DNA from 2 places in the Geodermatophilus sp. SYSU D01106 genome. Region 1 is predicted to be linked to the other one. Evidence: predicted binding sites of a transcription regulator. Region 1 holds the regulator's gene; the other holds the start of a gene.
The links. Region 1 encodes LexA, which represses DNA repair genes until DNA is damaged. Its sites were predicted from a motif close to TCGAACANNTGTTCGA; they were not measured.
Positions count from the first base shown of each region.

Region 2: the regulator LexA is predicted to act here: its motif matches at 1,997-2,012, upstream of ruvC (crossover junction endodeoxyribonuclease RuvC).

Region 1 covers NZ_JBJGYM010000005.1:225,169-229,099, reverse strand. The annotation lists gene ACI78R_RS07950 (phosphatase PAP2 family protein) at 1-382, shown strand, start outside; gene ACI78R_RS07945 (hypothetical protein) at 447-1,442, shown strand; gene lexA (transcriptional repressor LexA) at 1,513-2,316, opposite strand; gene ACI78R_RS07935 (LysM peptidoglycan-binding domain-containing protein) at 2,609-3,250, shown strand; gene ACI78R_RS07930 (hypothetical protein) at 3,385-3,931, shown strand, end outside.
Region 2 covers NZ_JBJGYM010000025.1:49,191-53,121, forward strand. The annotation lists gene ACI78R_RS20520 (YebC/PmpR family DNA-binding transcriptional regulator) at 125-877, shown strand; gene ACI78R_RS20525 (L,D-transpeptidase family protein) at 1,005-1,907, shown strand; gene ruvC (crossover junction endodeoxyribonuclease RuvC) at 2,028-2,594, shown strand; gene ruvA (Holliday junction branch migration protein RuvA) at 2,730-3,317, shown strand; gene ruvB (Holliday junction branch migration DNA helicase RuvB) at 3,314-3,931, shown strand, end outside.

The DNA of each region.
Region 1 (3,931 bases):
GGTGCTGCTCACCGTCGTGGTCTACGCCTTCAAGTTCAGCACCGGCCGGACCGCCCCCGCCTACCCGGGGTCCTTCTTCCACCGCGACGGCGCCAGCTACCCCTCCGGGCACGTGGCCAACGCCGTGCTCATGTGGGGCGTCGCGCGCTGGCAGGCCGCCGAGTACGCCCTGCCCCCGCGCGTGCAGACGCTGCTGTGGTGGCTCGCCGTCGTCGGCCCGGTCGCCACCGGGATCGCGATGGTGTCGCTGGACTTCCACTGGGTCACCGACGCGGTCGTCGGCGCGGCTGTCGGGCTGCTCCTGCTGGGCGTGGTGCACGCACTCGACGCATCCGTCCTGTCACGCTGGGCGAGTGCCCGAGCCGGCCGTCCTCCCGCCTAGCGCGACCGCGCGCGCGGGACGGGCATCTGCCGCGGTCCTCGCGCCGGTCCTCGCGCTGGCCCTGGTGCCCGCGCTGCTCGCGGCTCCCGCCCGCGCGGAGGAGACGGCCGCGCCGTCGGTGCGCTGTCAGGTGACCGACCCGCGGCTGGCCGAGCTGTCCGGGCTCGTCGACGTCGGCGAGCGGATGCTGGCCATCCCCGACGGCGGGGACCAGGTGAGCGTCGCCGTCCTCGACGGCGGGTGCCAGGTCGTCGACGTGACCACCGCGCCGCTGGACCCCTACGACCCCGAGGACCTCGGCGTCGGCGCCGACGGCACCGTGTGGCTGGCCGACACCGGCGACAACAACGCCACCCGGGCGACCGTCGCGCTCATCGCGCTGCGCCCCGACGGCGGCACGGCGCTGTACCGGCTCACCTACCCGGACGGGCCGCACGACGCCGAGGCGCTGCTCGTGGCCCCCGACGGGACGCCGTACATCGTGACCAAGGAGGTGCTGGGCGCGAGCCACGTCTACCGCCCCGCGGCGCCGCTGGTCGACGGCGGCACGGTCGCGCTGGCCGACGTCGGGACGGTGACCTTCACCCTGACCGGCACGCCGGGCGGGCCGGTCGGCCGCGCGGGACAGCTGCTGGTGACCGGTGGCGCGGTGGCGCGCGACGGCAGCCGCATCGCGCTGCGCACCTACACCGACGCCTACGTCTGGCCGCTCGCCGGCTCCGACGTCCTGGCCGCGCTCGCCGGCGAGCCGGTGCGGGTGGCGCTCCCCGACGCGCCGCAGGGGGAGGCGGTGTCCTTCACCGCTGACGGCGGCGCGCTGCTGGTGGCGGGGGAGGGCCTGCCCGGGGACGTCACGCTCGTGCCCGTCCCCGCGGAGACGGCGGCACCCGCGACGCCCGCGTCGACCGCTGCCGGGCCGTCGGGCCTGCTCGACGGCGGCGACGACGGCACGCCCCCGCTGGCCGCGGGGCTGCTCGCCGCCGCGGTGGCCACCCTGCTCGTGTGGCTCGCCGGGCGGCTGCGCCGGCGGCGCTCGCCCGACCAGCCGCCCGCCGCCTGACGCGACCGCCCGCGGGTCGCCCCGGACCCGCCCGGGGTCCGGCGCGCGGGCCGGGCCCCGGGAGCTGTCGTCAGACCCGGCGCAGGACGGTGACCACCCGGCCGAGGATGGTCGCCTCGTCGCCCGGGATGGGCTCGTACGCCGGGTTGTGCGGCAGCAGCCACACGTGCCCGTCGCGCCGCTTGTAGGTCTTCACCGTGGCCTCGCCGTCGAGCATCGCGGCCACGATCTCGCCGTTCTCCGCGGTCGGCTGCTGGCGCACGACGACCCAGTCGCCGTCGCAGATGGCCGCGTCGACCATCGAGTCACCGGCGACCTTGAGCATGAACAGCGTGCCGTCGCCGACGAGCTCGCGCGGCAGCGGGAAGACGTCCTCGACCGCCTGCTCGGCCAGCACCGGGCCACCGGCGGCGATCCGGCCGACCAGCGGGACGTAGGTGGGGGCGGCCGTGCCGTCGGCGGCCGGGGCGGCCGGCGCCGACTCGGCGGCGGTGTCGCCGGGCAGCCGGACGTCCAGCGCGCGGGGGCGGTTCGGATCACGCCGCAGCCAGCCCTTCTTCTGCAGCACCGACAGCTGGTGGGCGACCGACGACGCCGACGACAGGCCGACCGCCTCGCCGATCTCGCGGACCGAGGGCGGGTAGCCGCGGCGCTCGATCGAGTCGCGGATGACCTCGAGGACCCGGCGCTGGCGCTGGGTGAGCCCGTCGCCGGCCTCGGCCCGGTCGGGGAAGGTGCGCACCGCGGCGGTGCCCGTGGCGGTGGCGGCGCCCCCGGCGTCCGCTCCCCGCCGGGCGGCCGGGCGGCGAGAGGCCGTGGTGCCCCGCGCCGTCTCGCCGTCCGTGCGCCGGCCGGTCCCGCTCGTGCCCGCCACGTCTCCTCCTCGCCGGCCGCGTGCCGCGACCTGGTCTCCTGCCCGGTTGCCGTGCCGCCCGGGCGGCCGCCCGGCTCCCGGGTGGACCGGGAGGGAGCGGACGGACGTCCCGCGGGGGACACCGGACGGACGGGGTGCTGGTCGGACCGTAGCGCCTCGGGGCCGCCACTTCAAACGTGTGTTCGAAACACCCGCGGTGTCGTGTCGACCTCGTCGGGGGCGTGCGGTAGACATCGCACAGACGTTCGAATCGAACGCGTGTTCGAGGGCGGTCGACGAGGAGGAGCGGGTCATGGGCGGCGTGCGGCAGGCAGTGCTCGAGTTCGACGCGGCGGTGCGGGTGCCGTGGCGGCCGCTCCTCGACGAGCGGGCATCGGCGCCCGCGGCCCGCCGGACGCCGCCGCGCCGGCCCACCGGCGCCGTGGGGGAGGCGGGCGCGCTGCCGGGCTCCGGTCCGCGCGTGGCCGGTCACCTGCGCCCGGTGCCCGACCGGCCGGCCGCCGCGGCGCCGCGGGCCACGGGTCCCTCCGCCGGTCCGGCCGCCGAGGCGTCGCGCACCCGGCGCGACCCGGCGCGGCCCGGTGGCCGCCCGGTGCGCGCCGAGCCCGCGCGGGGGTCCGGCCGCCGTCCGGCCGCGCCCGCCCCGGTGCCGGTCCGGCTGACCGGCCGCGGGCGGCGGCTCGTCGCCGTCCTCGTGCTCGCCGCCGGGGTGGGCGGCGCGGTGCTGGGCCGGGAGGTCCTCGCGCCCGACGAGGGGCTGCAGCTCGCCGCCGGCAGCAGCGTCGTGGTGGGGGAGGGCGACACCGTGTGGTCGATCGCCGCGGAGGTCGCCCGCGACGACCAGGACGTGCGAGCCGTCGTCGACGCGATCGAGGCGCTCAACGACCTCGAGGGCTCCGTCGTCGAGGTCGGCCAGGTGCTCCGGCTGCCCTGAGCCGGGTCCCGGGTGCTGAGGCCGGTGTCGGTGTGGTGGTCGGAGAAGTGACGAGAAGCGCGGCGGGAGTTCGTCAACGATCGGCCCCCGGTCGCTCACCCGCCGAGGTCGGATCGGCACCTACGGTCAGGAGCGTGTCAGCAGCCGTGAACAGCAGGGCCGCGGTGTCCTTCGGGTCCCCGCAGGACGTCGAGGTGCTCGTCGAGGGCGCCTGGGTGCCGGGCGCGATGCTCGGCTGGCGGCACGACGCGACGGGCGCGTGCGAGGCCTGGGTGCGACTGCGGGCCGACGTGCCCGGGGTCGTCGAGGGCGCCGGCACGTGGGTCGGCCTGGTCGACGTGCGGCTGCCCGAGCGCCACCTCGCGCTCGCCCCCGCTCCCGCCCCGGAGCCCGTCCTCGACCAGGGGTCCGGCGCGCCGGTCGGCGGGCGCCGCGCGTCCCGTGCGTCGCGCCGCTCCCGGCGGCACGGCGGCGACGTCACCGCCGAGCAGCCCGCCGTCGGCGCCGCCGGCGCCGGCCGCCACCGCGCGCCGGCCGAGGCCGTCCCCGGCCGGCACCGTGCGCTCACGACGGAGATGCCGGCGGTCGTCGTGGACCCTGCCGCCACCTCGGCCGAGACCCCGGCCGGGATCCCGGTCGCGGCCCCTGCCGTGGCGGCCCCCGTCGGTGACGCGACCGTCG
Region 2 (3,931 bases), on a different contig from region 1:
GTCCCGCCCGCCTCCCGGCGGCCGCCCGCCGCCCGCGGCCGGGACGGCACCCGCGGCGCGCTCGGTAGGATCGACGGGTCCGCCCGCGCTCCGGTGCCGGGCGCCGGGACGAGGGAGGACAGCCGTGAGCGGCCATTCCAAGTGGGCGACCACCAAGCACAAGAAGGCCGCGATCGACGCCAAGCGCGGCAAGCTGTTCGCCAAGCTGATCAAGAACATCGAGGTGGCGGCCCGCACCGGCGGCGGTGACCCGGCCGGCAACCCGACGCTCTACGACGCCATCCAGAAGGCGAAGAAGTCGTCGGTGCCCAACGACAACATCGACCGCGCGGTCAAGCGCGGGTCCGGTGCCGAGGCCGGCGGCGTCGAGTACCTCAACATCACCTACGAGGGCTACGCGGCCGGCGGTGTCGCGGTGCTCATCGAGTGCCTCACCGACAACAAGAACCGGTCGGCCTCCGAGGTGCGCACCGCGATGACCCGCAACGGCGGCTCGATGGCCGACCCGGGCTCGGTGTCCTACCTGTTCACGCGCAAGGGCGTCATCGTCGTGCCGCAGGCCGACGGCGTCGACGAGGACACCGTGCTCATGGCCGTCCTCGACGCCGGCGCCGAGGAGGTGCGCGACCTCGGCGACACCTTCGAGGTCGTCTGCGAGCCCACCGACCTCGTCGCGGTCCGCACCGCGCTGCAGGACGCCGGCATCGACTACGACTCCGCCGAGGCCGGCTTCGTGCCCAGCGTGACCGTCGAGCTCGACGAGGAGGGCGCCGGCAAGGTGTTCCGCCTCATCGACGCGCTCGAGGACTGCGACGACGTGCAGAACGTGTACGCCAACTACGACGTCCCCGACGAGGTCCTCGCCAACGTCGGATGAGGCCGGGCGGTCCCGCCCGTCCCACCCGCCCCGGACACCCCGGCGCTGACGGCGCCCGGGCCCCGCAGGGCCGGAGCATGGGCCCGACGCGCCGCGCCGGGCGGCGTCTCGGGGACGCGGGGACCAGGTGGCCGGAGCGAGCGCACGCGCCGCGCGCGTGCTCACCGTCCTGCTGCTGTCGGCCGGGGTGCTCGGCGGGATCGCCCCGCCGGAGCCGGTCGTCGCCGCGACCCGGGCCTCCGCCGTGCTGCTCCCCGCCGACCTCCCCGCCGACACCGCGCCCGAGCCGGTGGGGCGGCGGCCGGCGGTGGGGCAGGTGGCCCGCGTGACCGCCGTCCCGCACCCGGCGGCCGTGCCGTCCGCGGAGCCCGCCGGGCCGGCCGAGCCCGTCCCCCGGCCGGCCGCCCCGCCCGCCGGGGAGCCCGCGCCACCGGTGCCCGGCGTCCTCCCGCTCGACGTCGACGCCGGCGGGTCGGCGCAGGTGGTCACCGTGGTCGCCGCCTCCGCCGGCGCCACGACCGCCGAGCTCACCGCCTGGGAGCTCGGCGAGGCCGGCTGGACGGCGGTGCTCGGCCCGTGGCCGGCCCGGGTCGGGTCCGCCGGGATCGGCGCCGCCCGCGAGGGCTCCACCCGCACCCCGGCGGGCACCTTCGCCCTGCCCGAGGCGTTCGGCCGCGCCGCTGACCCCGGCAGCGGCCTGCCCTACCGGCAGGTCGACGCCGAGGACTGGTGGGTCTCCGACGTCACCAGCCCGCTGTACAACCGGCACGCGCGTTGCGCCGCCGGCACCTGCCCGTTCGACGAGCGGGCGGGGGAGAACCTGCTGGCCGCCGGCGCCGTCTACGACCACGCCGTCGTCATCGGCTACAACAGCGGCGGGACGCCGGGCGCGGGCTCGGCGTTCTTCCTGCACGTGACGAACGGCGCGCCCACCGCGGGCTGCGTGGCCGTCGAGCGGGGGCGGCTGCAGACGCTGATGCGGTGGCTCGACCCCGCGGCCGGCCCGCTGGTGGCCATCGGCGTCGCCTGAGCGGGAGCCCGGGCCCGGGCCGCGTCCGCGCGCGGCGCATGCCGCGTGTTGCGCCGGGGCGCCGTCGTCGGGGACCGTTACGGTGGGCGTCGAACAGGCGTTCGGAGGAAGGGGGCGGGCATGCGCGTGCTCGGCATCGACCCGGGGCTCACCCGGTGCGGGTGGGGCGTGGTCGACGGCCGGCCCGGCGCCCGCCCGGCCGCCGTCGGGGTGGGCGTGATCCGCAGCTCCGCCGACCTCGACCTGGAGCTGCGGCTGCTGGAGCTGCACACCCAGGTGACGGCGCTGCTGCGCGAGCACCGGCCCGACGTCGTGGCCATCGAGCGCGTGTTCACCCAGAACAACAAGGGCACCGCCACCGGCACGGCGCAGGCCGCCGGCGTGGCGGCCCTCGCCGCGGCGCAGGCCGACCGCCCGGTCGCCTGGCACACGCCCAGCGAGGTCAAGGCGGCCATCTCCGGCAACGGCCGCGCGGACAAGGAGCAGGTCACCCTCATGGTCACCCGGGTGCTCGGCCTCGCGGCCGCCCCCAAGCCGGCCGACGCCGCCGACGCGCTCGCGCTGGCCGTCTGCCACGTGTGGCGCGGCCCGGCGCAGCAGCGGCTGCGGGTCGCCGCGATCGCCGGCGGCATCGGCGCGCCGGTCGTGCAGCGCACGCTGCCGCGCTGGCAGGGGGTGTCCCGGTGATCGCCAGCGTCCACGGCCGGGTCGCCGCCGGGGGGGCCGCCCGCGGGGTGGTGGCTGGGGGGGGGGGCGGGCCGGCGGGGCCCTGCCCCCCCCGCACCAAACCCCCCCACACGCCCCCCCCCCCCCCCCCCCGCGGTGGTGGAGGTCGGCGGCGTCGGCCTGTCGGTGCAGTGCACGCCCGGCACCATCGCCCGGCTCACGGTCGGCGAGCAGGCGCGGCTGGCCACCAGCCTCGTCGTCCGCGAGGACTCCCTGACCCTCTACGGCTTCGCCGACGACGACGAGCGCTCGCTGTTCGAGCTGCTGCAGACGGCCAACGGCGTCGGCCCGCGGCTGGCGCAGGCGGTGCTGGCCATCCACCCGCCGCGCGAGGTCCGCCGCGCCGTCTCCATGGCCGACGTCAAGGCGCTCATGCAGGTGCCCGGCATCGGCAAGAAGGGCGCCGAGCGGCTGATCCTCGAGCTGCGCGACCGGCTGGGCACCACGACCACCGACACGCAGCTCGACGGCGCGCCGGCCGCCGCGGGCTCGCCGATCACCCCGGTGGCGCCGTGGCGCGACCAGCTGTCCTCGGCGCTGGTCGGGCTCGGCTGGTCCACCCGCGAGGCCGACACCGCGCTCACCACCCTGGCGCCGGTCGCCGACGAGCAGCTCACCACCACCGGCCGGGTCGACGTCGGGACGCTGCTGCGACAGGCCCTGCAGCTGCTGGGCCGGTCATGAGTGCGCCGTTCGACCGGTCGCTGACCGGGGAGGTGGAGTCGGGCATCAGCCGCGACTTCGCCGTCTCCCCGCAGGCCGGCGACGAGGAGCGGGTGGTCGAGTCGGCGCTGCGGCCGCACTCGCTGACCGACTTCATCGGCCAGCCCAAGGTCGCCCGCCAGCTCGCGCTCGTGCTCGAGGGCGCCAAGCGCCGGGGCCGGCCGCCGGACCACGTGCTGCTGTCGGGCCCGCCCGGCCTCGGCAAGACCAGCCTCGCGCTGATCATCGGCTCCGAGCTGGGCACCGCCGTGAAGATCACCAGCGGCCCGGCGATCGAGCGCTCCGGCGACCTCGCGGCGATGCTGTCCAACCTCGGTCCCGGCGACGTGCTGTTCATCGACGAGATCCACCGCATCGCGCGGCCCGCCGAGGAACTGCTGTACATGGCGATGGAGGACTTCCGCGTCGACGTCGTCGTCGGCAAGGGGCCCGGCGCCACCGCCATCCCGCTCGAGATCAACCCCTTCACCCTCGTCGGTGCCACCACCCGCGCCGGCCTGCTCACCGGGCCGCTGCGCGACCGGTTCGGCTTCGTCGGGCAGATGGAGTTCTACGAGCCGGCCGAGCTCCAGCAG